4 regions of the Nocardioides sp. CCNWLW216 genome follow, and region 2 is predicted to be linked to each of the others. Evidence: predicted binding sites of a transcription regulator. Region 2 holds the regulator's gene; each other region holds the start of a gene.
The links. Region 2 encodes LexA, which represses DNA repair genes until DNA is damaged. Its sites were predicted from a motif close to TCGAACANNTGTTCGA; they were not measured.

Region 1: a site for LexA is predicted at 2,628-2,643, ahead of V7S47_RS10825 (SAV_6107 family HEPN domain-containing protein). Genes of this name have one in related genera too.
Region 3: a site for LexA is predicted at 3,450-3,465, ahead of ruvC (crossover junction endodeoxyribonuclease RuvC). Genes of this name have one in related genera too.
Region 4: a site for LexA is predicted at 3,991-4,006, ahead of recA (recombinase RecA). Genes of this name have one in related genera too.

What each region holds. Positions count from the first base shown of each region.
Region 1 covers NZ_JBBBBJ010000004.1:134,756-142,031, forward strand. The annotation lists gene V7S47_RS10805 (phytoene desaturase family protein) at 1-270, opposite strand, end outside; gene V7S47_RS10810 (hypothetical protein) at 281-1,543, opposite strand; gene V7S47_RS10815 (YbaK/EbsC family protein) at 1,547-2,020, opposite strand; gene V7S47_RS10820 (hypothetical protein) at 2,067-2,561, shown strand; gene V7S47_RS10825 (SAV_6107 family HEPN domain-containing protein) at 2,717-3,175, shown strand; gene V7S47_RS10830 (endonuclease) at 3,286-4,476, shown strand; gene V7S47_RS10835 (methyltransferase) at 4,612-5,340, shown strand; gene dinB (DNA polymerase IV) at 5,365-6,588, shown strand; gene V7S47_RS10845 (DUF3040 domain-containing protein) at 6,718-7,161, shown strand.
Region 2 covers NZ_JBBBBJ010000018.1:101-7,376, forward strand. The annotation lists gene V7S47_RS25190 (LysM peptidoglycan-binding domain-containing protein) at 144-491, opposite strand; gene lexA (transcriptional repressor LexA) at 768-1,484, shown strand; gene V7S47_RS25200 (MXAN_6640 family putative metalloprotease) at 1,544-3,127, shown strand; gene V7S47_RS25205 (alkaline phosphatase D family protein) at 3,204-4,916, shown strand; gene V7S47_RS25210 (alkaline phosphatase family protein) at 4,916-6,208, shown strand; gene V7S47_RS25215 (ATP-dependent DNA helicase) at 6,403-7,276, opposite strand, start outside.
Region 3 covers NZ_JBBBBJ010000007.1:199,868-207,143, reverse strand. The annotation lists gene secD (protein translocase subunit SecD) at 1-817, opposite strand, end outside; gene yajC (preprotein translocase subunit YajC) at 819-1,106, opposite strand; gene ruvB (Holliday junction branch migration DNA helicase RuvB) at 1,243-2,316, opposite strand; gene ruvA (Holliday junction branch migration protein RuvA) at 2,320-2,916, opposite strand; gene ruvC (crossover junction endodeoxyribonuclease RuvC) at 2,913-3,434, opposite strand; gene V7S47_RS17175 (YebC/PmpR family DNA-binding transcriptional regulator) at 3,551-4,282, opposite strand; gene V7S47_RS17170 (acyltransferase) at 4,179-5,201, opposite strand; gene pdxT (pyridoxal 5'-phosphate synthase glutaminase subunit PdxT) at 5,238-5,816, opposite strand; gene V7S47_RS17160 (hypothetical protein) at 5,845-6,282, opposite strand; gene V7S47_RS17155 (TasA family protein) at 6,279-6,902, opposite strand; gene V7S47_RS17150 (signal peptidase I) at 6,883-7,276, opposite strand, start outside.
Region 4 covers NZ_JBBBBJ010000007.1:113,934-121,209, reverse strand. The annotation lists gene V7S47_RS16795 (hypothetical protein) at 1-585, shown strand, start outside; gene V7S47_RS16790 (polyphosphate kinase 2 family protein) at 619-1,476, opposite strand; gene V7S47_RS16785 (phosphoribosyltransferase) at 1,476-1,973, opposite strand; gene V7S47_RS16780 (regulatory protein RecX) at 2,000-2,617, opposite strand; gene recA (recombinase RecA) at 2,804-3,853, opposite strand; gene V7S47_RS16770 (DUF3046 domain-containing protein) at 4,040-4,234, opposite strand; gene V7S47_RS16765 (methyltransferase domain-containing protein) at 4,264-5,400, opposite strand; gene V7S47_RS16760 (hypothetical protein) at 5,474-5,830, opposite strand; gene V7S47_RS16755 (GNAT family N-acetyltransferase) at 5,890-6,378, shown strand; gene V7S47_RS16750 (hypothetical protein) at 6,389-7,138, shown strand; gene V7S47_RS16745 (hypothetical protein) at 7,216-7,276, shown strand, end outside.

The DNA.
Region 1 (7,276 bases), on a different contig from region 2:
CCGGTGCTCGCGTGCCACCTCGAGCTGCTCCAGCTCCAGCTCGCGCTCGAGCGGCCGCCCGGACTTGCGGAACAGGTCGCGCAGCACCGCCGGGAGCAGCGTGTACGTCGGCCCGGCGTCCCAGGTGAACCCGTCTGCCTCGACCCGGCCCAGCGCGCCGCCGAGGGTCGGCGCCGCCTCCACCAGGGTGACCTGGTGACCGAGCTTGGCCAGCCGGGCCGCCGAGGCCAGTCCGCCGTACCCGCCGCCCACGACCACGACCCGCGCCATGGCCGTGACCCTAGGGCACCGCCCCGCGTCGTACGTCGGGAGCCGCCGCGAGGTCGGGCCGAAGCGCGGCGAGGACGTCGGCCAGCCGCCCGCCGGGGCCGGGTGCGGGGACGTCGACCGGGACGAACGAGCCGGGGCCGAGGTCGACGGCGTGGGAGTGGCGCTGCGCGTCGAGCAGGGGCAGCAGGGTCTCCACGTCGGCGACGCCCAGCCCGGTGTCGACGCCGTCGACCAGCGCGGGCTGCAGCAGGGCGAACAGGTCGGGGTCGGCGCGCGCGAGGAGGGTCAGGCCGGCCGACATCCGCGAGTTCAGCTCGGTCGGCCGGAAGCCGTCGGCGGTCAGCACGCCGTCGACGCCGAAGGCGCCCCGGTAGCCGTGCGCGGCGGCCAGGTGGGCGCCGACCCGGCGCACGAGGTCGCGCATCCGCTCCCGGTCGGTCGCGGGCGGGTCCCAATGGGTGGCGAGCCCGCCGTACACGAAGGCCCGCGCGGCGGGGTCGCGCAGCACGGCGATCTCGACCGGGCGGAACGCGGCCGTGCCGTCGGGCAGCACCAGGCCGTGGATCGAGCACGGGACCCCGTCGAGGAACGGCAGGACCCGCACCCGCGTGCAGTGCTGGGCGAAGAACGCCCGGGCCGTGCGCTGGTCGTCGGCGTCGCGCACCCAGCGTACGTAGTCGCCGCCGCCGCTGAACCCGTCACCCGACCAGACCGTGCCGAGCGCGTCGGCGAGCTCCGCGGTCGCGTCGGCCAGACCGGTCTCGTCGTCGACGGGCAGCAGGCGGGACGGGGAGTGGGGGACACCGGCAGCGACCCAGACCGCGTCGGCGCGGGACTTGTCCTCCAGGGCGAGGTACGACGCGGGCCGCCCGCCCGTCACCGGACGGCCGTCGATCGGCTCGTCGGTCGTGACGAACGGCGAGGTGACCCAGCAGCCGCGCCGGTCCGGGTCGACGGCGTCGATCGCGGCCCGGGCCGAGGCCGGCAGGGTCCGGACCAGCCGGTCGTGGAGCCGGAGCCCGTCGGTGGTCCACCGGGTCGGCGGCGCCTCCACCTCGACCACCGTGCACGACCCCGCGGGCGGCGGCTCACCGACGCCGGGACCGGTCGAGACGACCACGACCCGGCAGCCGAGTCGCCGCAGCCGGGCGACCCAAGGGGTCCAGCCGGCCAGGGTCCCCGGACCGAGCACGACCGGGCGGCCGGCGTACCGCTCGCCGAGCCGGGCCGCCAGGGCGGCGCGCACCGCCGGGTCGGCCAGGTCGGTGCGCACCTCCTAGGCCACGTCGATCTCGGTGGCCTCGGTCAGCGCGAGAAGCTCGTCCACGGTGGTCGAGAAGACCGCCGCGGGATGGCCCGCGGCCGCCCAGACCACCTCGTGGCGTCGCAGCCACGGGTCGAGGTACGTCGGGACGGGCGCCGGGTGGCCGATGGGGGAGACCCCGCCGATCACCTGGCCGGTGTGCTCGCGCACGAACTCGGGCGTGGCCCGCTTCAGCCGCTCCACCCCGATGTCCGCGGCGACCTTGGCGGTGTCGACCCGGTGGGCGCCGGAGGTGAGGATCAGCACCGGCCGACCGCCGGCGTCGAAGAGCAGGCTGTTGGCGATCGCGCCCACCTCGCAGCCGAGCGCCTCGGCGGCGAGTGCCGCGGTGTGGACCGAGTCCGGCAGAATGACGACCTCGCCGGTGCCCCCGCGTCGTGCGTGCTCGTCGCGAAAGCGCGTGATCGTGGGGTGCTCCGTGGTCATACTGCGGACTCTAGGTCCTCGCCGGACCTCCTTCGAAAGGAAATACATGGCCGGGAACCATCCGACCACCGTCACCCGCACGACCCAGGTGCTGGGCGTGCTGCTGGCCCTCGGGGCCGTCGCCGCGGTGCTCTCGGTGTTCCTGGAGGACTCGCTCATCCGGTCCTGGGCCGAGCACAACCCGTCGGTGCGCGAGACCTTCGAGAAGGGGGGTCTCGACGCGGTCAAGGACAGCCCCGTGCAGATCCCGGCGTTCGCGCCGGTCGCCGTGGTGTTGTTCGTCGTGATCGCCGGCCTGGCCCTCGTCCTGCTGGCGTTCGTCCGGATCGGCCACCTCTGGGCGCGCACCTGCCTGGCCGTCCTGGTCGCCTTCACCGCGCTGGGCACCATCGCCGGCCTGCGCACCGACCCACCCGGCCTGTACGTCGCCTTCGCGGCGGTCTCGCTGGTCATCGAGGTGGTCCTCGTCTACTTCCTGTTCCACCGCGACACCACCGCCTTCCTGCGCGAGGCGGACCGGTCGGATACCCCGGTCGACTGAGGCTCCTCCCGTCTCCCGGCACTGCCCTTGACGCACTGTCGGTGGCGCGGTGTACCGTTCAGGTGTTCGAACAAATGTTCGAACGGTCCGGCGGGAGCGACCTCGACCCCCGCTCCCGTCGGACCTCACGGGGTCGGCGGCACGAGGAGACGCACGTGAGCGACGCACGCAGCATGCCTGGAGTCACCCCCAACCCCTACGCCCTGCCGGCGACCACCCACGCCTATCTCGCCCGGTCGGCCGAGTCGCTGAGCGAGGCCGTCGGCGCGATCGACGTCCCGACCCGCTACGCCTGTGCGCACGTCGCGGCGCTGCGGGCGGCCGCCGCCCTGCTGGCGGCCCGGGCCCGGCCGACCCCGGCTCGGCGCCGACCGCAGAAGAACGCGTGGGTGCTGCTGACCGAGGTCGCGCCCGAGCTCACCGAGTGGGCGAGCTTCTTCGCCGCCGGGGCCGCCAAGCGGGCCGCAGCCGAGGCCGGCTCGACCCGCGCGGTCAGTGCCCGCGAGGCCGACGACCTGGTGCGCGACGCCGACCGCTTCCTCGGGGTGGTCGAGCGGGCCCTCGGCCTGGTGCCCCACGTCGGCTCCGCGGCGCCGGTCAGCCGCGCCGGCTGACGGCATCGTCCGACGACTCCGCCTGACGACAAGGGTTTCCCCGTCTGGACGGCGGGGGAGCGACGCCCTGGACTGGGTGCGCCCTCCCGCCCGTCCGATCGGAGTCCGCTGTGTCCCGTGCCGCCCGCGTGCCGGCCCTGCTGCTCGTCCCTCTCCTGGCCGCCGTCCTGGCCCTGGTCAACCCGTTCTCCGACGGCGCGCACGCCGCCGGTGAGATTGGCGTCGCCTCGGCGCGCGCCGGCCAGGACGGCTCGGTCGCCACGGTCCGCGGCTACGTCGTGGGCCAGCCGACGTCCGCGACCTCCGTGGTCACTAGCGGCTACCCCTCCGACTATGCGCTGGCGCTCGCCGACGCGCCCGGGGTGACCGACACCTCGCAGATGGTCTACGTGCAGGTCCCGAGCGCGTTCCGCGCCACCTGGGGGCTGAGGTCCCACCCCGAGCTGCTGGGTCGGCGCGTCGACGTGACGGGCGCGCTGGCGTCGTACTTCTCCCGGCCGGGGGTGACCGGGACCAGCGCCTTCGCCCTGGCCGACGGGGCCGTCGATCCCGAGCCGGACCCGGATCCCGACGCGGGCCCGCAGCCCGGCACCGGCGAGTACGACGAGACCTACTACGCCGATGCAGTCGGCAAGACCGGGCCCGAGCTCGAGGCTGCGCTGCACTCCATCATCTCGAGCGGTGTCACCAAACTGTCGTACGCCCAGGTCTGGGACGCGCTGAAGGAGACCGACGAGGATCCCGCCAACCCGAGCAACGTCATCGAGCTCTACACCGGCGACAGCATCGCCAAGAGCGCCAACGGCGGCGGGGTCGACCAGTGGAACCGTGAGCACGTGTGGGCCAAGAGCCACGGCGACTTCGGCACGGCCACCGGTCCGGGCACCGACGTCCACCACCTGCGGCCCGAGGACGTGTCGGTGAACTCCGACCGCGGCAACCTCGACTTCGACAACGGCGGCACGGAGAACGACGAGGCGCCCGGCAACTTCGCCGATGGTGACTCCTGGGAGCCCCGCGACGCCGTCAAGGGTGACGTCGCCCGGATGATCCTCTACATGTCGGTCCGCTACGAGGGGGACGACGGGTTCGCCGACCTGGAGGTCAACGAGGTCACCGGCAACGGCTCGGCCCCCCACATCGGCAAGCTCTCGACGTTGCTCGCCTGGAGCGCCGCCGACCCCGTCGACGCCTTCGAGATGCGCCGCAACGACGTGATCTTCGAGAGCTACCAGTTCAACCGGAACCCGTTCATCGACCACCCTGAGTGGGCGACCGAGATCTGGGGGAGCGCCGCTTGACCGCAGCGGCCCGGGCTGCGCTATCGTGGTCGCATCGAACACCTGTTCGATGACGTGAGCCCCGGGGTCGACCAGCCGGAAGGCGGACCGACCCGTGCCCGACGTAGCGCCCCCGCACCCCCTAGGGTGGTCGTCATGCCAGCGACCGAGCGTCCGAGCGAGCGGCGCGGCGCCGCTCGCACCGCCGTGGTGTGGGAGGCCCTGCGGCCGGTCCTGGACGCCTCCAACGGCGGGCTCGACGTTCTCGACATCGGCGGCGGGACCGGCGGGTTCGCGGTCCGGGTGGCCGAGCTCGGTCACCGGGTCGTCGTGGTCGACCCCAGTCCCGATGCCCTGGCCGCGCTGGACCGGCGGGCCCGGGAGCGTGGGGTGGAGGTCGCCGGCCAGCAGGGCGACCTGTCGAGCCTGCTCGACGTCACCGGCACGGCCGCGGCCGACGTGGTGCTGTGCCACGGCGTCCTCGAGGTGGTCGACGACCCGGCCGCCGCGCTCGCCACGCTCCGCGACGTCCTGCGTCCCGGCGGCACGCTCAGCCTCGTCGTCGCCCAGCGGCACGCCGCGGTGGTCGCGCGGGCCATGGCGGGCCACTTCCAGCAGGCCCTGGCCCTGCTCGACGACGCCTCGCCGTCCGGCCGGGCCGGGCGACGCTTCACTCACGACGAGCTGGTCGCCCTGCTCGCCGACGCCGGCTTCGCCGCCCTGCAGGTCCACGGCGTCCGGGTCTTCGCGGACCTGGTCCCCGGCTCCCTGCTGGAGCTCGAGCCCGGCGCCACCGCCGCGCTCGTCGAGCTCGAGCAGGCCGTCGCGCAGCGCCCCGAGTACCTCCCGCTCGCCACGCAGCTGCACGTCGTCGCGACCCGCTGACCTCTGCCCTGGTCGGGCCCGGCCGTGACGGCCGTGGTGACCCCGATCCTGCACGTCGACATGGACGCGTTCTACGCCTCCGTCGCCACCCGGGACCGACCCGACCTCCGCGACCAGCCCGTGATCGTCGGGGGCGGTCACCGAGGCGTCGTGCTGTCGGCGAGCTACCAGGCCCGCGCGTTCGGCGTCCGCTCCGGCATGCCCGGGGCCGAGGCGCGGCGGCTGTGCCCGCGGGCGGTGACCCTCGCGCCCGACTTCGACGCCTTCTCGACCGTCTCGCGCGCCGTCATGGAGACCTTCCGGCGGGTCACGCCCCTGGTCGAGGTGGCCTCCCTCGACGAGGCCTTCCTCGACGTCGGCGGTGCGGTCCGCCGGTTGGGTCCGCCCGAGGCGATCGCCGAGCAGCTGCGGGCCCGGATCCACGACGAGCAGGGCATCACCTGCTCCGTCGGTCTCGCCGCGACCCGCTCGGTCGCCAAGCTGGCCAGCCGGCGAGCCAAGCCCGACGGCGTGCTCTCCATCGCTCCCGACCAGGTGGTCGAGCAGCTGCACCCGCTCGACGTGGGCGAGTTGTACGGCGTAGGCGAGAGCACCCGCAGCGCGCTGCGCGCCCTGGGCCTGCACACGGTCGGCGACGTCGCCCGGATGCCCCTGGAGGTGCTCCAGCACCACCTCGGCCGCGCCTCCGGCGCCCACCTGATGGACCTCGCGCTGGGCACCGACTGCAGCGAGGTCGTGGCGCGCAACGCCGCGGGGTTCGGCCTCGGCGAGCCGGACCGGTCGATGGGCGCCCAGGAGTCCTTCGGGCGCGACTCCGCCGATCGGAGCTTCGTGCTCCGCCAGCTGCTGCGACTGGCCGCCCGCGTGTGCCGGCGGATGCGCGGCGCCGGCAAGGTCGGCCGCACGGTCGCCATCACCGTCCGCTATGCCGACTTCCGCACCCTCAACCGCTCGCGCACCCTGCCCGAGCCCACCGACGTCACCCAGGAGGTCTACCGCACCGCCGTCGGCCTGTACGACGCCCTCGGCGCTCACCGCGACCGCCTGCGGCTTGTGGGCGTGCGGGTCGAGGGACTGGTCCCGCGGGCGGGCGTCCATCACCAGTTGGAGCTGGGTGAGCCCGACCACGGCTGGGCTGACGCGGACCGGGCCGTGGACCGCGCGGTGGCGCGATTCGGGTCCGCTGTCGTGGGCCCGGCGAGCCTGCTGCGGCACGACCGGGGGACCCGTCGATCGGCCGCCGGATGAGCGGAGCGGGAACCGCTCGGGAGCAAAATGTCGATGACGGCTACCGTGTTCGTGAGGGCCTGCCTAGAATTGGTCCCACGCCAGGATCGGGGAGCCTGGCTGACGCGTTCGACCCCGTTGGAGGAACCGGTGCCACTCTCGGAAGAGGAGCTGCGACTGCTCGAGCAGATGGAGCGCGCCCTCGTCGAGGAGGATCCCAAGTTCGCCTCCACGCTGCGAGGCACGTCGCTGCGTCGGACGGCCCGTCGCCGGGCGATCGCCGCGGGGGCCGTCTTCGTGCTCGGCATGGCCGTCCTGCTCGCCGGCGCGATGACCAACTGGATCGTCGGCATCGTCGGCTTCGTGATCATGCTCGGCTCGGCGATCATCGGCCTGAACGCCGTCCGCGGCCAGCAGGCCGCAGCCGCCGCCGACGCCGCTCGCACCTCCGGGCACCCCTCCCACGGCTTCACCGTCATCGAGGGCGGCCGCCGTCCCCGTGGCCGCTCCCTGCGGGCCCCCCGTTCCTCCGGCTCCTTCATGGAGCGCATGGAGGAGCGCTGGCGCCGTCGCCGCGAGTCCGGCGGATTCTAGCCGAGACGCGTCAGCGGATCGGCTGTCGGTGGTCGAGCGAGCCGTCCGGCTGAGGGACGAAGCCGGATCCGGCGTGTCGGTCAGGGACGCTCCAGCGGCCTTGACGTTGGTGGTC
Region 2 (7,276 bases):
CCACCGAAAGCCCGCGACACCGCTCCTCCTCGCGGGGGGTATCGAGACCAGGAACGCCGCAGGGGCGGGGCCACCTGGCCCCGCCCCTGTCTTCCCCGGCCCGTCAGCCGGGGTCGAGGCGGCTGACGAAGTCTGTGGTGGCGCTACTCGGTGGGGACCCGGAGCTGCTGGCCGGCCACGAGCACCGTGGAGTCGAGACCGTTGAGACGCTCGATGCGGGAGATCATCGAGCGGACCTGACCGTCCTCGGAGGCGTCGGCCGCGATCTCCCAGAGGGTGTCGCCCGTGCCGACCGTGACTACGGTCGTCGACTCGACCGCGCCGGGCTCCGGCGTGGCCACCGAGCCAGCAGCCAGGACCAGCCCGATCCCGAGCACCACCGCCAGGCCGAGCAGGAACACCACGAGCCGTCCGCGGCGGGTGAGCCGGAGCTCCCCGCGGGTCGTCGACAGGGTGCTCAGTCGGACGGGGCTCAGCTGGATCGTGCTCATTGGGACCTCCTGGGGAAGTGGCGGTCAGCCTCGGTGCCTGACCACAACCGCATGTCTAACGGCGGCCACCGACAGTCCGGTGCGGGCCAGCTGGTCGATCAGACGTTCGATCGAACATGTGTACGAGGCTAGAGCAGGTGTTCGAACGAAATCAAGGGCTCGACGAACATTTGTTCGAACATGGTCGGCCCGACACGCCGTTCGAACACGTGTTTGAAGCGGGGCGGTCGGATCGGTACGGTGTGGCCCACGAGCATCCCGGCGAAAGGCGTCACCATGGCCAGCAAGAAGAACGTCAGCGAGCTGCCCGACGGGCCGCCGGACGCGACGGGCCTGACCCCGCGTCAGCAGCGCGTGCTCGCCCACATCAAGGACAGCATCGAGAAGCGCGGCTACCCGCCGAGCATGCGCGAGATCGGCGACGCCGTCGGCCTCACGAGCTCCTCGAGCGTGGCTCACCAGCTGAAGTCCCTCGAGGAGAAGGGCTTCCTCAAGCGTGACCCGCACCGACCGCGGGCGCTGGAGGTCTTCCTGCCCGAGGTGATGGCCGCCCGCCGCACGCTCTCCAGCGCCGAGGAGACGTCGTACGACGAGACCGGCCTCGGCGACTCCGCCCCGACCCCGGCCAACGTGCCCCTGCTCGGCCGGATCGCCGCCGGCGGTCCGATCCTCGCCGAGGAGCGCTACGAGGAGGTGTTCCCGCTCCCCCGCCAACTGGTCGGCGAGGGCGAGCTCTTCCTGCTGGAAGTCGCCGGCGACTCGATGGTCGACGCCGCCATCTGCGACGGCGACTACGTCGTGATCCGCAAGGAGCAGACCGCGGAGAACGGTGACATCGTCGCCGCCCTGCTCGACGGCGAGGCCACCGTGAAGACCTTCAAGCGCAAGGACGGGCAGGTCTGGCTGATGCCCCACAACGAGGCCTACGACCCGATCGACGGCACCCACGCGACGATCCTCGGCAAGGTCACGGCGGTGCTGCGACGAGTCTGATCCGGGTGGGTGGGCGTGCGAGGATGGCGCGTCCGCCCTCCCCTTGGATGGAGATCTCGTTGCGCGCTCGTCACCGTTCGCTGCTCGCCACCGTCGGCGCCGTCGCCGTCGCCGCCGCCCTGTTGAGCCCTCCCGGGGCTGCGCGCGCGGCTGACGACCCCGCCGTCGTGCCGATCACCGAACCGACCGGGGCAGCCGACGCCACTGCCCGCGCCGTCGAGGTGCTCGAGCAGGCCGACGAGATCGTGAGCGGTGAGGTCGACGGCCGGGACGCGAGCCTGGCTCTGCTGGAGCTGGCCCGCACACGCTCGGCCCTCCCCGCCGCACGCCGCGCGGAGGCCGATCGGATCCTGGCCCGTCCGACCGACACCCCGGACACCGACGCCGGCGGCCGGTTCGGCTACGCCGCCAACGCACTCCCGACCCAGGCCTGCCAGGGCGGCTTCTGCGTGCACTGGGCCCGCGCCACCTCCGACGCCCCGGACCTGACCGACGCCGACGCCAACGGCCGGCCCGACTACGTCGACCGGGTCTTCGCGACGCTGCTGAAGGTCAGTGGCACCTACGTCGCCGCCGGCTACCGCAAGCCGGTCTCCGACCGGACCCGCGGTGGCGGGACCAACCAGTTCGACGTCTACCTCGTCGACACCGGCCGCGAGGGCCTCTACGGCTACTGCGTCCCCGAGGGCGTGACGTCCAGCACCCAGCGCAGCGCTCAGGCCTACTGCTCGCTCGACAACGACTTCGCCAGCAAGCAGTTCCCGGCCAACACCCCGGTCCACAACCTGCAGGTCACCACGGCCCACGAGTACTTCCACGCCGTCCAGTTCGCCTACGACATCACCGACGACCTCTGGTTCCTCGAGTCGACGGCGACCTGGGCCGAGGACGAGGTGTACGACGCCGTCAACGACAACATCCAGTACCTCCGCAACAGCCCGATGTCGCAGCCGCGCACCCCGATCGACAAGGGCCAGGACCTGCGCGTCTACGGCAGCTGGATCTTCTTCCGCTACCTCAGCGAGCTGGAGCCGGGCTCGCGCGGCGGGATGCCGACCATCGTCCGGGACATCCTGACCAAGGCCGCCGGACCGGCGTACTCGCTGCAGGCGGTGCGAGCGGTGCTGAAGGAGCGTGGTCGGTCGATGACGGCCACGGTCGCCCGCTTCTCGGCGGCCAACCGGCACCCGGCCCGCAGCTACCGCGAGGGCGCCCGCTACCCCGTGACCCGGCCCGAGGGCACCGCGCGCGTCGCCCGCAACCAGCTCCGCCGCGCGTCGCTGAAGCTGAACCACCTCAGCAGCGGCACCGTGCGCTACCGGCCCGGCAAGCGGACCAACCGGGCGAGCACCCGGCTGCGGATCGCGGTCGACCTCCCCCGCCGGACCCGGCCGACCGCCGCCGTGGTCACGGTGCGCCGGGAGTCGGGCAAGATCTCCTCTCGCCTGGTGCGCCTCCGGCCCTCCGGGGCCGGCCTCCTGAGCGTCCCCTTCGTCGACGGCCGGATCGCCTACGTCGACGTCACCCTCGTCAACGCCGGCACCCGCTACGCGTGCGGCCGCGGCACGGTCTACTCCTGCCAGGGCCGTTCGCTCGACGACGGCCTGCGGCTGCGGGTGCGGGTGCGCGCCGTCACCCGCTGAGCGGCTGCCGGATGAACAACGCGTGACGTCCGCGGTCAGGGCGTCACGCGGACGCTGACGGGTCGTTGGACGATCCGTGACCGCCTCCGGACCTGACCACGTCCTGCCGCTGCCCCGCCGTACCGTGCTCGCCACCGGCGCGGCGGGGACCGCGCTCACGGCGACCTCGCTGGTGGCCGGCGAGCCCACCGCGGAGGCGGCGCGCCCCGGCGCCCGCTTCTTCCGGCACGGCGTCGCCTCCGGTGACCCGCTGCCGCACCGGGTGGTGATCTGGACCCGGGTCACGCCGACCCCGGCCGCACAGCCCGGCTCCGGCAGGGGCCCTCGGGTCCGGGTCGGCTGGGAGGTGGCGACCGACCGCCGGTTCCGGCGCGTCGTACGACGGGGTGCGTTCGCGACCGGTCCGAGCCGCGACCACACGGTCAAGGTCGACGTCACCGGGCTGGAGCCGGCCCGCTGGTACTACTACCGGTTCACCTACCGCGGCGCCCGGAGCCGTCTCGGCCGGTTCCGCACCGCCCCGGCCCACGACGCGCTGCCCGGCCACGTCCGCTTCGGGGTCGTGTCCTGCGCCAACTGGCAGGCCGGCTACTTCGGGGCCTATCGCGGGCTCGCCGCCCGCGACGACCTGCACGCGGTCGTGCACCTGGGCGACTACTTCTACGAGTACGCCCCCGGCCAGTACGGCGCCGGCGCCGACGACACCGACGTACGACGGCACGTGCCCGCGAAGGAGGTCGTCAGCCTCGCCGACTACCGCCGACGACACGCGCAGTACAAGACCGACCCGGACCTCCAGGCCCTGCACGCCCGCTACCCGTGGATCGTCACCTGGGACGACCACGAGGTCACCAACGACCAGTGGAGCGGCGGTGCTGAGAACCACACGCCCGGCGGGGGCCTGAACGGCGAGGGCGACTTCCGGCGGCGCCGCGCCCGGGCCCACCGGGCGTACGACGAGTGGATGCCGGTCCGCCTCGACGGCACCGCCCGGCTCGGCGACGGCGACCGGCTGTTCCGCCGGCTGCGCTTCGGCCAGCTCCTCGAGCTGAGCATGCTCGACCTGCGCACCTACCGCAGCGAGCAGGTCTCGACCCCGGCCGTCGACGCCGGCGTCAGCGATCCCGACCGCACGATCCTGGGCGGCCGGCAGCTGGCCTGGCTGAAGTCGTCGCTGAGCCGCGAGCGGGCGCAGTGGAAGATCGTCGGCAACCCCGTGATGATCGCGCCGCTCGGCCTCGGCGGGCTCCCCGACGAGCTGATCGCGCCGCTCAACTCCTTCCTCGACCTGTTCCCCGAGGACGGGGTCACCATCAACACCGACCAGTGGGACGGCTACACCGCCGACCGCAACGAGATCTTCGGCCACCTGCGCGACCACCAGGTCACCGACACCGTCTTCATCACCGGCGACATCCACGGCGCCTGGGCCGCCGACCTGCCGTACGACGCGTCGACGTACCCGCTCACGGGGTCGGCCGGCGTCGAGTTCGTCTGCACGTCGGTGACCTCCAACAATCTCAAGGACGCGCTCGGCACCCCGCGCCGCAGCCCGGTCAACCTGGCCGCCGAGCAGGCGATCCTGGCCGCCAACCGGCACCTGAAGTACCTCAACTTCGACGACCACGGCTTCTCCGTCCTCGACGTGACCCCGGAGCGGGCGCAGATGGACTGGTACGTCATCGGCTCCCGGAGCACGCGCCGCACGCCGGTCACCTGGGCCCGGTCCTTCCAGACCCGGGCCGGCACCGGGCGGGTCGTGGCGGTCGACCGGCCGGTGGGTCGCTGATGTGCCGGGACGGCACCCCGGGTGCCTTCGAGCGCGGACTGGCCGAGGTCCGCACGGGGCGTCGTACCCTCCTGCAGGCGGGTGGCGCCGGACTGGTCTTCTCCGCCGTCGCGGGGCTGCCCGAGGTCGCCGAGGCGGCGGTGCGCACCGGTCGCCGGGCCTACGTGCTGGTCATCGACGGCTGCCGGCCCGACGAGATCGACAGCGGCCTGACCCCGAACCTGCGGGCGCTGCGGGACGGCGGCCTGCGGTTCCCGCGGGCCTCCTCGATGCCGATCGCGGAGACCATCCCCAACCACGTGATGATGATGACCGGGGTCCGGCCCGACCGCAGCGGCGTCCCCGCCAACGCGGTCTACGACCGGCGTGAGAGGGCGGTCCGCGACCTCGACCGGGCCTCCGACATCCGGGTCGACACGATCATCGAGCGGCTGAACCGGCGTGGGCTGCGGACCGGGACCGTGCTCAGCAAGGAATACCTGTACGGCGTGTTCGGCGGCCGGGCGACGTACCGCTGGGAGCCGGCGCCGATCATCCCCGTCTCGGGACACGCCCCCGACCTGTTCACCATGCGCGCGGCCCTGGACATGCTCGACGACCTCGACCCGCACCTGATGTTCGTCAACCTCGGCGACATCGACCGGTTCGGCCACGTCGACCTGACCGGCGGGTCGCTGAAGGTGCTGCGTCGTACGGCGCTGGTCGGCACCGACCGGCTGGTGGGGCGGTTCGTGGACCGGCTGAAGGAGACCGGGCGCTGGGAGCGCTCGATGGTGGTCGTGCTCGCCGATCACTCGATGGACTGGTCGACGCCGGGCAACCTGATCTCCCTGCAGCCGGTGCTGGCGGCCGACCCGTTCCTGGCCGGCCGCTTCGTGATCGCCGACAACGGCGGCGCGGACCTCGTCTACTGGACCGGTCCCGCCTCGCAGCGCAGCCAGGCGGTGGCCCGGATCCGGCGGCACGCGGCGGCCGTCCCGGGCGTGCTGGCGTCCTACGACCGTCGTACCAAGGGTCTGCGGCTCGGCCCGGAGGCCGGCGACGTCGTCGTCTACTGCCGGGCCGGTTGGCGCTTCAGCGACCCCGACCCGACCAGCAACCCGATCCCCGGCAACCACGGCCACCCGGCGACCCGGGCGATCCCGTTCTTCATCTCCGGTGGGCACCCGGTGGTCCCGCGACGCCGGGCCTCGTCGGCCCACGCCCGGACCGTCGACGTCGCACCGACCGTCGCCCGGTTCTTCGGCCTGCGCCGGCCGCGGCGTGGCTGGGACGGTCGCTCGCGGCTGTGAGCGTCGGCATCCGGCCGACGGATCCGGCCCCGGCGGTCGAGCGGTGAGGCCACATCATCAGCCCCCGGGTCGGTGCATCGAGCACCGCCACTCCGGGCGCACTGTCCGGACACGCGGTGCGGCGGTGTGCTGTCCACCGGAACGGCCCTCGGCCGGGTGGACCACTCACCGTCCAGGCCTCGCCCCGCGACGACTCAGCGGGCGGTGGCGGACAGGCGGGCCAGTGCCTTGCGGACGACGGCCGGGTCGGTGGTGGTCCACATCGGCGGCAGGCTGGAGCGCAGGAAGCCGCCGTAGCGGGCGGTGGCCAGTCGCGGGTCGAGGACCGCGACAACGCCGCGGTCGGAGGTGGTGCGGATCAGTCGGCCCGCGCCCTGGGCCATCAGCAGGGCGGCGTGGGTGGCGGCGACCTGCATGAAGCCGTTGCCGCCGGCCTTGTCGGCGGCCTTCTGGCGCGCCGACATCAGCGGGTCGTCGGGCCGCGGGAACGGGATCCGGTCGATGAGCACCAGCTGGCAGGTGTCGCCCGGGACGTCGAGGCCCTGCCACAGCGACAGGGTGCCGAACAGGCAGGTGTGGGGGTCGGCGACGAACTGCTTGGCCAGCTCGGGGAGCTGGGCGTCGCCCTGGGCGAGGGTGGTCAGGTGGGGCAGCCGCTCGCGGACCGCCTCGGCCGCGGTCTCGGCGGCCCGCCGCGACGAGAAGAGCCCGAGGGTGCGGCCCTCGGCGGCGTCGACCAGCTCGACGATCTCGTCGAGCTGGGCCTTCACCAGCCCGTCGCGACCCGGGGGCGGCAGGTGGCGGGCGACGTAGAGGATCGCCTGCTGGCCGTAGTCGAACGGTGAGCCGACGTCGATGCCCCGCCAGGGCAGGCCGGTGCCGGACGCGTGGGCGTCGGCGGGCGCACCCTCCAGGACCCGCTCGGTCGGCTTCAGCCCGACACCGGTCGCGACCGCCCCGAAGTCGCCGCCGAGCATCAGGGTCGCCGAGGTCATCACGACGGTCTTGTCGGTCAGCAGCTTGTCGCGCATCGTGCCCCAGACCTGCAGCGGCGCCACGCACAGCCGC
Region 3 (7,276 bases), on a different contig from region 2:
TGCCGTCGGTCGGGCAGGTGAAGGCGTTGTAGGCGTCGATCGAGGCCTGGTCGGGAGCGTTCTGCCAGGCGAGCAGCTCCTCGGTCTGGCCGGCCTTCGGGCCGTCGTACTCGGCGACCTGGGGGGTGGCGCTCGCGGAGGCCGAGGGGTCGGCCGGTGCGGACGGGTCGGCCGTGGTCGAGCCGCTGGGGCTCTCGGCCGGCGCCGACGGCGACGCGGCGTCCGTGGGAGCGTCACTCGGCGCGGGCGTCTCGTCGGTCCGGGCGAACCCGACCGGCGGACGGTTGGCGCCCGAGGGCGACGCGGCCGGCTCGGAGGGCGTGGCCGCAGGAGCGTCGGTGGGTGCGTCGGTCGCGGTGCCGTCGCCCGGGACCACCGTGGAGCCGTCGGGGAGGTCGAGGTTGGGATCCAGGCTCGGGTCGGTCGCCGCGCCCGTGCAGCCGCCACCGGACTCGGAGCAGGCGACCAGGCGGAACCGGAGCTGGGCCTGACGCTTGACCGTCTCCTCCAGCTGGCGACGGTTCTCGACATCGCCGGGGACCTCGACGACCACGAACTGTCCGCCCTGGACGGTCACGTCGGCCTCGGCGACACCCGAGCCGTTGACCCGCTGGTCGATGATCTGGCGGGCCTCCTCCAGGTTCTCGTCACTGGGGTTGCCGTTGGCCTGCAGGGTGATCCGGGCGCCTCCCTCGAGGTCGAGGCCCAGCGAGGGCTTCCAGGTGCCGCCCAGGGCCACGAGGCCGTAGAGGATCGCCACGCCCAGGAAGAACACCACGAGGGTGCGTCCCGGACGGGCGGCGGTCGAGCGTGCCATGTCAGTTCTCCTCGGGCTCGTCGTCGACGAGCGGCTGCTGGATGATCGAGCCGACCGCACCGCGGGCGACCTTGATGGTCACTCCCTCGGCGATCTCGACCCGGAGGTGGTCGTCGGCGACCTCCGTGACGTGCGCGAAGACGCCCGAGGTCAGCATGACCTCGTCCCCGACCGACAACGACGACTGCATGCCCCGAAGTTCCCGTTGGCGCTTGCTCGCCGGGCGGATGATCAACAGCCAGAACAGCAGCGCGATCGCTGCGAACGGCAGCAAGCCGGCGAACTCCACGGAAAAGCCTCTCGAGCGATGACGGGTGGGTCTCCCAGCCACGAAGAAAGCGGGCGGGCCGACCGACGCGCAAGCATAACGGTGGGTACCGGTGACGATCGCATCACGGTCGATCTGTCCGACCGGCGGGGGTGGCTCAGTCCTCGAAGAGGGTGCCGTCGACCGTCGGCAGCACGGGCGGAGCGAGTCCGAGGTGCGCCCAGGCCGCCGGTGTGGCGATCCGTCCGCGCGGGGTGCGGGCCAGGAAGCCGAGCCGGACCAGGAAGGGCTCGGCGACCTCCTCGACGGTCTCGCGCTCCTCCCCCACGGCCACGGCCAGGGTGGAGACACCGACCGGCCCGCCCCCGAAGCGCCGGCAGAGTACGTCGATGACCGCCCGGTCCAGGCGGTCGAGCCCGAGCTGGTCAACCTCGTAGAGGTCGAGCGCGGCCTCGGCGACCCCCAGCGTGACGACGCCGTCGGCCCGGACCTGGGCGTAGTCGCGGACCCTGCGCAGCAGCCGGTTGGCGATGCGCGGGGTGCCGCGGGACCGGCTGGCGATCTCGGCCGCGCCCTCGGCACGCAGCTCGACGCCGAGCAGGCCGGCGGAGCGGTGCACGATCAGGTCGAGCTCGTGCGGCTCGTAGAACTCCAGGTGACCGGTGAACCCGAACCGGTCGCGCAGCGGGCCCGGCAGCAGGCCGGCTCGGGTGGTCGCGCCGACGAGGGTGAAGGGCGGGATCTCCAGCGGGATGGCGGTGGCCCCCGGCCCCTTGCCGATGACGACGTCGACCCGGAAGTCCTCCATCGCCATGTAGAGCATCTCCTCGGCGGGCCGCGACATCCGGTGGATCTCGTCGACGAAGAGGACGTCGCCCTCGTTCATGCCGGACAGGATCGCGGCCAGGTCGCCCGCGTGGGTGATCGCCGGGCCACTGGTGAGCCGCAGCGGGGTCGCCATCTCCGCGGCGATGATCATCGCCAGGGTCGTCTTGCCGAGTCCGGGAGGGCCGGACAGCAGCACGTGATCGGGGGCGCGTCCGCGCTGGCGAGCGGCCTCCAGCACCAGTCCGAGCTGGGCGCGGACCCGCGCCTGCCCCACCACCTCGTCGAGGGTCTTGGGCCGCAGGGCGGCCTCGACCGCCCGCTCGTCGCCCTCGGCCTCCGCGGCGGTCAGCGAGCGCAGGTGACCGCTCTCGGCCGCCTCCAGCTCGTCCTCGTGGAACGGCATCGGCTACGCCCTGCTCAGGGTGCGCAGCGCCGCGCGCAGCAGCGCCGCGACGTCGGGGACGTCGCCGGCCTCGGGGGCCACCGCGTCGACCGCCTTGTCGGCGTCCTTCGCCGACCAACCCAGGCCCACCAGTCCCTGCTGGACCTGGTCGCGCCAGGGCTCGGCCGAGACGGGACGTGGCCCGGCGGCCCCGGAGGTCGGGGCGCCGATCCGGTCCTTGAGCTCCAGGATGATCCGCTGGGCGCCCTTCTGCCCGATGCCCGGCACCTTGGTCAGGGTCTTCACGTCGTCGGAGGCGATCGCCCGGCGCAGGTCGTCGGGGCTCAGCACCGCGACCATCGCCTGGGCGACCTTGGGCCCGACCCCGGACGCGGTCTGCACGAGCTCGAAGGTCTGCTTCTCGTCGTCGTCGACGAAGCCGAACAGGGTCAGCGAGTCCTCGCGCACCACCATCGACGTGGCCAGCGTGGCCTTCGAGCCGGTGCGCAGCGTGGCCAGGGTGCCGGGGGTGCACATCAGCTCCAGGCCGACTCCCCCGACCTCCAGCACGGCGCTGGACAGGGTCAGCGCGGCGACCTCTCCACGGACGAACGCGATCACGGACGACTCCTCGCTGCGGCGACCGCCGCGTCGATGCGGGCCTGGGCGCCGCCGCGCCAGATGTGGGTGATGGCCAGTGCCAGGGCGTCGGCGGCGTCCGCCGGCTTCGGCGGGGCGTCGAGCCGCAGGATGCGGGTCACCATGGCCCCGACCTGCTGCTTGTTCGCGCGTCCGTTGCCGGAGACGGCGGCCTTGACCTCGGACGGCGTGTGCAGTGCGATCGGGAGCCCTCGCCGCGCCGCGCAGACCATGGCGATCCCGCTGGCCTGGGCGGTGCCCATGACCGTGCTGACGTCGGAGCGGGCGAAGACCCGCTCCACGGCCACGGCGTCCGGGGCGAACTCGTCGAGCCAGGCGTCGACGCCCTTCTCGATCGTCACCAGCCGGTGGGCCACCGGCACCTCGGCGGAGGTGCGGAGCACGTTGACGTCGACGAGCGTCAGCGGTCGGCCGACCGAGCCGTCGACCACGCCCATGCCGCAGCGGGTCAGGCCGGGGTCGATCCCGAGCACGCGCATGTCGTCGCCTTCCGTCCGAACAGGTGTTCGGAGGCCACGCTATCCCGCGGCTGCTGGGTCACCCCGGCCGACACGCGGGCACCTGGCGAGGTCTCGACGCGTCGGTCGCGTCCTCGCTACGCGTCGATGGACTCCAGGACCTCGTCGGAGATGTCGGCGTTGCTGAAGACGTTCTGGACGTCGTCGAGGTCGTCGACGGCGTCGACCAGGCGGAACACCTTGCCGGCGACCTCCGGCTCGGCGACCGGGATGTCCATGGTCGCGACGAAGAGGATGTCGGCGGAGTCGTAGTCGATCCCCGCGGCCTGCAGGGCGGTGCGGACCGCGACCAGGTCGCCGGGCTCCGACTGGACCTCGAAGCTCTCGCCCAGGTCGCTGACGTCCTCGGCGCCGGCGTCGAGGGTCGCCTCCAGCACGTCGTCCTCGGAGATCTCGACCGCCGCGCCACCGCGCTCCTGGCTCTTGCCGACGACGACGACGCCCTTGCGGGTGAACAGCCGCGAGACCGAACCGGGGTCGGCCATGGTGCCGCCGTTGCGGGTCACCGCGGTGCGGACCTCCATCGCGGCCCGGTTGCGGTTGTCGGTGAGGCACTCGACGAGCAGCGCGACGCCCTGCGGGCCGTAGACCTCGTACATGATCGTCTCGTAGTCGACGCCGCCGCCGTCGAGCCCACCGCCGCGCTTGACCGCGGAGTCGATGTTCTTGTTGGGCACCGACTGCTTCTTGGCCTTCTGGACCGCGTCATAGAGCGTCGGGTTGCCGGAGAGGTCGGGGCCGCCCATCTTCGCCGCGATCTCGATGTTCTTGATCAGCTTGGCGAACAGCTTGCCGCGCTTGGCGTCGATCGCGGCCTTCTTGTGCTTCGTGGTCGCCCACTTGGAGTGGCCAGACATGCGTCCCTCTTCTACTCGCCCGGGCAGCCGCCCGTGTCGTCTGCGGTCCGAGGATCGATCCTACCCGTGGCCGGACGAAGAGCGCCGCGACCACCGGGTGGCCGCGCAGGCGGACCAGCACCCCCGCCACCCCCAGCGGTACGACGACCGCCACGAGCAGCACCCCCGGAGCGGTCCCGAGCCCGAGCCCGACGGCCAGGTCCACGGCCGCCTGCATGACCAGCAGGTGGGTGGCGTAGTAGACGACCGACTCGCGGCCCACGACCGCCAGTGGCCCCCAACGGGTGCGGTCGGCGAGGCGCCCGAGGATCGACGGCAGCCGCGGTCCGACCTCCCGGGCGAGCGCGTCGCCGACCAGGAACCAGCCGAGGAGCACCACGAACTTGTGTGCCGACGCGTCGACGAGCTGCTCCCCCGCCACGACCAGCAGCGGCCCGGCCAGGGTGCGGGCCAGCGGCGGCAGCAGCATGCCCACCACGTGGAAGCAGAAGAGGTAGGCCAGGAACCACAGATAGGTCTGCGGGTCGTGGAGCAGCTGGGGCACCAGCTCCCACGGCAGCGGCCGACCGTCGCGGTGCGCGTAGGCCAGGGCACCGGCGACGTCGAGCGAGGCCCACACGACGTACGGCCAGAGGATCGTGTCGACCTTGCCGCGCAGGTGCCGACTCCGACCCTTGGCGAGCGACCGGGGCAGCAGCAGACCTGAGAGGAGCACGAGCAGCGGCATCCGGACCGGGCCGACCAGCTCGTCGACCGCACGCAGGGGACCGGCCTCGAGGCCGAGGGCCCCGGCCGTCGCGAGGTCGGCGTGCATGAGCACGACCGCGAGGACGGCGAGCCCCCGCAGCCCGTCCATCCACCCGTGGCGCACACCGGGACGCTGACGCGTCCGGGTGTACGACGGGACTCAGCCGCGGACCAGCTCGGTGAACATCCGGTGGAGTCGCACGTCGGAGCCCACCTCGGGGTGGAACGAGGTCGCGAGCAGCGAGCCCTGGCGGACCGCGACCGGGTGGCCCGCGGCGCTCGCCAGCACCTCGACCTCCGGGCCGACCTGCTCGACCCACGGCGCCCGGATGAAGACGCCGTGCACGGGACCGTCGAGCCCCGCGACGTCGAGCGGCCCCTCGAAGGAGTCGACCTGGCGGCCGAAGGCGTTGCGCCGCACGGTGATGTCGAGCCCGCCCACGGTCTCCTGGCCGGCGGCGCCGTCCAGGACCCGGTCGGCCAGCATGATCATCCCGGCGCAGGTGCCGAAGACCGGCAGTCCGGCGGCCACCCGCTTGCGGAGTGGGTCGAGCAGCTCGAAGATCCGGGCCAGCTTGGCCATCGTGGTCGACTCCCCGCCGGGGATGACCAGTCCGTCGCAGGCGTCCAGCTCACCCGGCCGTCGTACGGCGACCGCCTGCACGTCGAGGGAGCCGAGGGCGGCGAGGTGCTCGCGGACGTCGCCCTGGAGGGCCAGCACGCCGACGGTGGGGGTCATCGCGCCAGTCTAGGAACGGCCGACGCCCTCAGGAGCACAGACCCACCAGGCCGGCGACGGCGGAGTAGCTGCGGACGTTCGAGGGTCCGGAGATCCAGGTGGTGGCGCCCCCGCCGTACGGGACCTTGGCGCGCACGCGGGCGGTGCCGCTGGCGATGACGGCCCCCGACGTGGCGGCGAAGCTGGTGCCGGTCGTGTCGTAGCTGGCGGTCGCCGTGCCGGTCGAGTCGACGAACGTGACGGTGTAGCCGGTCGCACCCGCCACAGCCGGCCAGGTGAACTGCACGGAGCCCAGCGAGAGACCGCCGCAGGCGAGGACCGGGGCGGGCACCGTGGCAGCGGTGATCGTGGTTCCCGTGACGGCGGCGGTGTCGGTCCAGTCGGCCACGGCCGGCGCGGCCACCAGGCAGAGGGCTCCGAGGAGCACTCCCCCGGCGACCAGGCCCACGCGCGGCCGCGCCGTCACGACAGGTCCGAGCTGCCCGTGAAGGACAGCGTCACTGCGGTGGTGCCGCCCTGCAGCGAGGAGGCGGCGTTGGTCGGCAGCGTGACCTGGACGCAGACCTTCCAGGTGCTGCCCGCGGTCAGGGTCCGCGCGGGCAGCAGCGCCGCGTTGAGCGCGGTGCCGGAGCCGGCGATCGCCGTGCCGGCGCAGGTGGCGGACGAGCCGCTGCCCGTGACGGCGGTGTCGGCGGTGGCCTTGACCTGGAGCGCGCCGGCCAGGTTCTTGGCGTCCGGGTTGGTGGCGGTCGAGGCGCCGGTGAAGCGCACCGGCGCCGTGCCGGAGTTGCCGATGGTGAGCACGGCGGCGGAGGTGTTGCCCGGCACCATGGCGCCCAGGTTGAGCGCGGCGTAGCCGGTCACCTGATCGACGGTGTTGACCTTCAGGTCGATCGTGCCGGCAGTGAGGCTGGTGCCGGTCACGGTCGCCTCGTCGGCCCAGTACGCCCAGGTGCCGGTGGTCGCGACGCCGCCCAGCAGGACCAGGCCGACCGCGGCCCGGAACCGGCCGGTGCGCCAGAGGGCGCGCCGGGCAGGACGAGCGGCACGGCGTCCGCCTCGGGGCTCAGCGCGGTGCTGCGACATGCGCACCCCCGGACCGGCGCGGACGCCGACGCGCGTGCCGGGACTCCCCGATCAGCCGCACCGCGGCGTAGCCGAGCAGCGCGATCCCGACCAGCGGCACCAGCATCCGGCGGAGGTCCTGGCCGACCAGGGTGCCGAGCCGGCCGACGTACGGGACGGCGTACCAGCGCTCGCCGCGGATCTGCTCGGCCCGGACGGGCAGCGCATCGGCGACGTCGTTGGCGTCGCCCTGGGTGCGGAAGGCCGGCTCGCCGGCGCCGTCGACGCCGATGCCGATCACCCGGTGGGTGACGACGGCGGCCTCGCCGGACTCCAGCTGGTAGGTCACGACCGAGCCGATCGTGATGTCCTCCGGGTCCACCGGCCGCGTCACG
Region 4 (7,276 bases), on a different contig from region 2:
ATCGTCAGCGGCAGCCAGGGCCGCGGCTGGATCAAGGTCAACGACTACTCCTCCCAGGCCGGCGCGCCCGTGGCCGGCACCGACCAGGTGTCGTTCTCGATCAACGTGAAGGGTGCCGACGGCAAGCAGGTCTACGACGGCAGCCTCGTCGTGCAGCAGCTGGCGGCCGGTTCCCGCTCGTGGCAGACGATCGCCACGTCGTCGAGCGCCTACCTGTACAAGTCGGTCGACATCAAGATCTCGGCGCAGTACCGCGTCTTCTACTCCGGCACGGCCGAGTACGCCCCGACCGGTGCGTCCGTCGGCACCGTGAAGGCCCAGCGCAAGCTGACCATCAACGGGATGAGCGGCAAGCGCGCCGGCTTCAAGGGCAAGGTCGCCCCGAAGGCGAAGATCAAGATCATCGTCCAGAAGAAGGTCGGCAAGAAGTTCAAGAAGTACAAGACCGTCCGCAGCAACCGGAAGGGCCGCTTCACCGTCGTCCTCCCCGCTCCGAGCCGCGGCAAGTTCGTCTGGAAGATCACCTTCAAGGGCAGCAAGGGCTACACGAGCAGCGTCATCAAGGGCTCGACGTACCGTCGCTGACCTCGCTCAGCACTGACTGACTGACCGAACGGGTCAGGCGATCGGCTCCTCGCCGGTCAGCCTGGCCCGTTCGTGCGTCACGTCGAAGTCGGCCGACGGCCACTGCGGGTCCAGGCCGCGCAGCGCCTCGAGGAGCAAGCGGCCGACGGCCAGGTCGCGGTACCACTTGCGGTCGGCCGGGACGACGTACCACGGCGCCGCCTCGGTGCTGGTGCGCTCCAGGGCGATCTCGTAGGCCTCCCGGTAGGCGGGCCAGTGCGCGCGCTCGTCGATGTCGCCGGGGTTGAACTTCCAGTGCTTGGCCGGGTCGTCGAGCCGGGCCAGCAGCCGCTCCTTCTGCTCGTCGGCCGAGATGTGCAGCATCACCTTCACCAGCGTGGTGCCCGACTCGACCAGCCGGCGCTCGAAGTCGACGATGGCGTCGTAGCGGCGCTCCAGCTCCTCCGCCGGTGCGAGCCCGTGCACCCGCGCGATCAGCACGTCCTCGTAGTGGGAGCGGTCGAAGACCCCGAGGTAGCCCGCTCCGGGCACCGCCCGCTCGATGCGCCACAGGAAGTCATGGGCCCGCTCCTCCGCGGTCGGGGCCTTGAACGAGGTGATCCGGACGCCCTGGGGGTCGACCAGCCCCACGGTGCGCCGCAGGGTGCCGCCCTTGCCGGAGGTGTCCATCCCCTGCAGCACCAGCAGCACCCGGCGCGACCCGCCCGAGCGGCCCTCGGCGAAGAGCCGCTCCTGCAGGTCCGCCAGCTCCTCGCCGAGCTCGGCCAGCGCCGCCTGCCCGGCGGACTTGCCGTGCGCGAAGCCCGGCGTCGCGTCGGTCGCGACCGCGGACAGGTCGACGGCACCCGTCGGGACGCGCAGCAGGTCGCCGGTCGTCGGCGTGCCGGCCATCAGTGGGCCTGCCCGCCGCGTCGGTCGACGAGCGGCGGCTCGGACGACCAGGGGAAGTTGATCCACCGGTCGGTACGGCGCCAGACGTAGTCGGCGCTCACGACGGTCCACGGCTTCTCGTAGATGACGGCGGTCCGCGCCTCGGCGACGTGGTCGGCGCAGAACTCCTGCACGATCTCCAGGGTCTTGCCCGAGTCGGCGACGTCGTCGGCGATCAGCACCTTGAGCCCCGAGAGGTCGACGGCCTGCGGCGTCGGCGGCAGCATGATCGGGACGTCGAGGCGCTGGTCGACGCCGGTGTAGAACTCCACGTTGACCGCGGAGAGGTTCTTCACGTCCAACGCGTAGCCGAGGCCCATGCCCAGGCCCAGTCCCCCTCGCGCGATCGAAAGCACCAGGTCGGGCTCATAGCCGGAGTCGACGACCTGTTGGGCCAGGTCGCGGACGGCCGTGCCGAACAGCTCGTAGGTCAGGATCTCGCGCTCGTCGTCAGCCACGAGAGCATTCTGGCCCCCGACAGCGGTCAGTCGTCCAGCGCATCCCTTCCCGCCTGGGCCAGTTCGTCCCTGACCACCGCGAACGCGAGCCCCGAGCCGTAGCCCTTGCGGGCCAGCATCCCGACCAGGCGACGGGTGGCGACAACGTCGTCGACGCGGGTGAGGGTGCGCAGCTTCTTGCGCACCAGCGCCCGCGCGGCCTGCTCCTCGTCGTCGGGGTCGATCTCGTCGAGGGCCTCGCGGGCCACCTCGTCGTCGATCCCCTTGCGCCGCAGCTCCTGGGCGAGGGCCCGCTTGGCGAGCGCCCGACCGCCGCCGGCGCCCCGGCTGGCCACCCAAGAGCGGGCGAAGGCCCCGTCGTCGACCAGGCCGACCTCCTCGAAGCGGTCGAGGAGGCGGGTCGCCACGTCGGTCGGGACGTTCTTGGCCGCCAGCTTGTCGCTGAGCTGCTGGCGGCTGCGGGCCTGGCCGGTGAGCTGATCGAGCAGGATCTTGCGGGCCACCGACTCGGGGTCGGCGTCCGGGCCGGCCGCCACCGGGTCGGGCGGCGGAGGTGACGCCGGGGTGGACGCGCGGCGGGTCCACGCGTCCACCCCGACGGAGACGTCGCCGGCCCATGAGGGGGCGGGTCGGTCGTCGTGCATGCCGTCTCTCCCGTCGTACGACGCAGCGCGCACGGCGCTGCTTCTCGGCTCACCGGGTTTCGAGGCTCGGGCCTAGCGGCCCTCACACCTCAACCACCGCACGAGGCTCGGGCCTAGCGGCCCTCACACCTCAACCACCGCACGAGGCTCGGGCCTAGCGGCCCTCACACCTCAACCGGCGGGACCTCAGAAGTCGTCGACGCCGACCGGCTCGTCGGACAGGGCCTCGGCGGGCGCGTCGGCCTGGGGGCCGACGCCGAGCTTCTCGAGGATCTTCTTCTCCAGCTCGTTGGCCAGGTCGGGGTTGTCCTTGAGGAACTTGCGCGAGTTCTCCTTGCCCTGGCCGAGCTGGTCGCCGTCGTAGGTGTACCAGGCGCCGGCCTTGCGGACGATGCCCGCCTCGACGCCGACGTCGATCAGGCCGCCTTCGCGACTGATGCCCTTGCCGTACATGATGTCGAACTCGGCCTGCTTGAACGGCGGCGCGACCTTGTTCTTGACGACCTTGACCCGGGTCCGGTTGCCGACCATGTCGGTGCCGTCCTTGAGCGTCTCGATGCGGCGCACGTCGAGACGGACCGAGGAGTAGAACTTCAGCGCCCGGCCACCGGTCGTGGTCTCCGGGGAGCCGAACATCACGCCGATCTTCTCGCGCAGCTGGTTGATGAAGATCGCGGTGGTCTTGGAGTTGTTGAGCGCACCGGTCATCTTGCGCAGCGCCTGGCTCATCAGCCGGGCCTGGAGGCCGACGTGGCTGTCGCCCATCTCGCCCTCGATCTCGGCCCGGGGCACCAGCGCCGCGACGGAGTCGATGACGATCAGGTCGAGCGCACCCGAGCGGATCAGCATGTCGGCGATCTCGAGCGCCTGCTCACCGGAGTCGGGCTGCGAGACCAGCAGCGCGTCGGTGTCGACGCCGAGGGCCTTGGCGTAGTCGGGGTCGAGCGCGTGCTCGGCGTCGATGAAGGCCACGATGCCGCCGGCGGCCTGGGCGTTGGCCACCGCGTGCAGCGCGACCGTCGTCTTGCCGGAAGACTCCGGACCGTAGACCTCGACCACCCGGCCGCGGGGCAGGCCACCGAGGCCCAGCGCGACGTCGAGCGCGATCGATCCGGTCGGGATGACCTCCAGGGGGGCGCGCGTCTCGTCGCCGAGGCGCATCACCGAGCCCTTGCCGAACGACTTCTCGATGTTCAGCAGGGCGGCGTCGAGGGCCTTGTCGCGATCTCCAGCCATGGCCGGACCTTCTTTCCTAGCTCGTCGGGTGTCAGGCACGTCGGCGACGCTAGAGCGGTCCACCGACAACGCCTGATCAGCGCTGCCGAGGCTGTGGAGAACCCGTTCCGGCGTCATGCCTGTGGACACAACCTAGCCCGAACACGTGTTCGATCGCGACACCGACACGCGCGTGTCGCCCGGGGTTCAGCGATCGCGCTCCGGCAGCCCGAGCGCCGCCCAGACCGCGGCCCAGACCTCCTTGGGCGGCACCCCGGCGTCCAGCGCCTCCTGCGCGGTGCGACCACCGAGGGCGCCCATGACGAACTGGCTCGCCCACGAGGGGGCGTACGACGCGCCCAGCGCGTCCTCCATCCGGGACCAGAACTCCGTGTGCCTCACGCCGGTGAAGCGTACGGCGCCCCGCCGACTCAGCGACGCCGGGCCAGCAGGTCCAGCCAGCGCTCGCCGCGCGAGCCGGTGCCGTATCCGCGCTGCTCGACGTGCCAGCCCGCTGCCTCGACGACGGCCGTGAGCCCGTTCTCGGACCAGTAGGTGAACCGGCGCGGGGCCGTGACGCTGCCGTGGGTCGACCAGCCCTCTCCCGTGCCCTCCTTGACCGCCAGGTGCAGCACACCGCCGTCCCGGGTCGCCGCCGCCAGCCGGCGCAGCACCACCGGCAGGTCCCCTCGCGCGACGTGCAGGAGCGAGGCGCTCGCCCACACCCCGTCGTACGGCGTGCCGGGACGGACGGGGTCATCGAGCCCGTCGGTCAGCGGGTCCAGGACGTCGGCCTCGTGGCCCTCGGCGCGCAGCAGCTCGACGAAGCCGGTGCTGACGTCGGTGCGCCGCACGCTCAGCCCGACCGCCTCCAGCGCCGCGGCGTCGCGACCCGGCCCGCTGCCGATCTCGAGCACTCGCGCGCCCCTGCCGACGGCAGCCGCGAACCGCTCGCGGAGGTGGGCCACCGCGTCGTCGAGATCGGCGGTGGCGACGCCGTAGGCGGCCGCGTGGGCGTCGTACGCCGCCCGGGTCGCCCGGGCGGCCGCGTCCCGGACGTCGTGCGCGTGGTGCACGAGGTCGTGCAGGTGGTAGCGCCCGAGGGTCTCGACGGTGAAGACCGCACCGTTGCTGCGCCGCCCGGAGCGGGACCAGGCGTCGGTGGGCACGGCGTCGTACTGGTCGGCGACGGTCTCGGCGGCCGCGACCAGCTCGCCGGCGACGACAGCGGGGTCCTGGAGGTCGTAGCGCTCGGCGACGGCGGTCTCGTCCTGGTCCCAGTTGGCGAAGAGCGGGTCGTCCTGGTCGAGCATCAGCGCGAGGCGCTCGCTGAAGACACGCTGCACGTCGCGCACGTGGCAGGCGTACTCCAGCACCGACCAGACGTCCGGGCCGGGGCGGGCCGCCGCGTCCGGCGCGGCCAGGAGCACCGGCCAGAGCGCGGCGTTGCCCCGGACCAGGTCGCCCAGCTCCGTGCGGTCGGGGTCCTCGGCGACGTAGCCGCACTCCGGGCAGGGGTGCTGCAGGACCCAGGTCCAGTCCTTGGTGTCGGGCTCGATCGCGCTCATGGGGAGATCCTCGCGGTCCTCGAGGAGGAGGGCCACGGACTTCCTGCCAACCTCCGTCGGGAAGCCGCCAGGATCAGGCGCCCGCCCCGTCGTCCTCGGCGTGCGCACGCCAGCGCCGTCGTACGGCGACCTCGCGCGCGACCTGCTCGACGAGCTCGGCGGCCCGCTCGGCGGCGGCGCGCGGCAGCTTCAGGGCGTACGGGTCCTCCCGGAGCGGCAGACCCGAGCGGGCGCCGACGACCAGCACCCGGAACACCGGCCGGCCCTTGCGGGTGTGGACCAGCTCGGCCCCGACCAGGTCGTCCCAGAGGACCTCCTGGACCGGCTCGACCCCGCGCCGGGCGGCGCCGGCCACCGAGCGGGTGAAGGTGAGGCCCTCGAGCGTCACGTCGATGCGGGCGCTACGACCCGCGAGGTGAGTGACCGGCACGACCTGAGTCCAGCACATCCAGGTGAACGACTCCTCCGACGACGGCGGAGAATGGGCCCATGCCTGTGCGCTCCGCCACTCCCGCCGACCTGCCCGCGATCAAGGCGATCTACGACGGGCAGGTCGCCGGCGGCATCGCGACCTTCGACCTGGAGCCGCCGCCGGTGTCGTACTGGGAGCACCGCCTGGCCAGCACCGACCGCGGCGACCACCTGCTCGTGGCTGACGAGGACGGCGTCGTCGGCTACGCCTACTCGTCCGCCTACCGCCCGCGGCCGGCGTACCGCCACACCCGCGAGACCTCCGTGTACGTCGACCCGGCCGCCCACGGCCGCGGCCTCGGCCGGGCGCTGTACGACGAGCTGCTGCGCCGCCTGCGCACGGACGGGATGCGGACCGCCGTGGCCGTGGTCGCGCTGCCCAACCCGGGCAGCCGGGCGCTGCACCGGGCGTGCGGGTTCGAGCCGGTGGGGGTGCTGCGCGAGGTCGGGCACAAGTTCGACCGCTGGATCGACACGGAGTGGTGGCAGATCGCCCTGGCGGGGTAGACCTCCCCTCGTGCCGATCCCCCGCCGTCCTCTCGCGATCGCCGCTCCCCTCGTCGCGCTGCTGCTCGCCGCCTGCGCCGTCCGCGGCGGCGCGCAGACCGTCACGGACTTCGAGGACTGGCTCGCCGAGCACCCCTTCGAGGGCATGGCGGTGGCGGACGCGACGAGCGCGGAGGCGCTGCCGTTCGCGGGCAGCGCCGACATCACCGTGACCGTGGCGGGCACCGACGTCGGCGCGGCCGCAGCGCACGTCTGCGACTTCGACCCGCCGGGAGCGGCCACCCTGGCGCTGTCGGTGTCCGCCGACGGGCTCGCCGTGCCCGTCGACTGCGACGATCCGGCGGCCAGCGCGACCACCTGGGAGGTGGTGGCCGGGATCGACGGTCTCACCGACGTCGCGATCGCGGCGCCCGAGACCGTCGCGGTCTTCGACGACACCGAGGCCGCCCTCGCCGGCTGGGACGCGCTGCGTCGACTGCGGTCCGCGTCGTACACGGTCGAGGGGCCGACCTGGGTCCTCACCGACCGGCCGGGCACCAGCGCGGCGGCCCGGGCCGTCGCGCGCGACGCGCTGTCCTCGATCTACATCGTCGAGCGGGTGAGCGTCCTCCCCGCCACCGAGTCCGGGCCCGAGCACGTCGATGTCGAGGTGGCCTTCGACGCCCCGCTGCTGGAGCGCGAACTGCTGACCGGGCACCCGGAGCGACGCGACCTCGTCACGGTCCGGGAGGGAGCCCGGGTGGGCGGCCAGACGCCATAGCCCGTCCGGGCCTGGTTCCCGCTGGGGTCCCGGCGCAGGCTGGACGTCCGAGACGGGAGAGGGACGAGGTGGTCGCGATGCACCCGAGCGTGGTGGAGCGCCTGCAGCACGGCGTCGACGAGGCGGCGACGCTCGCCT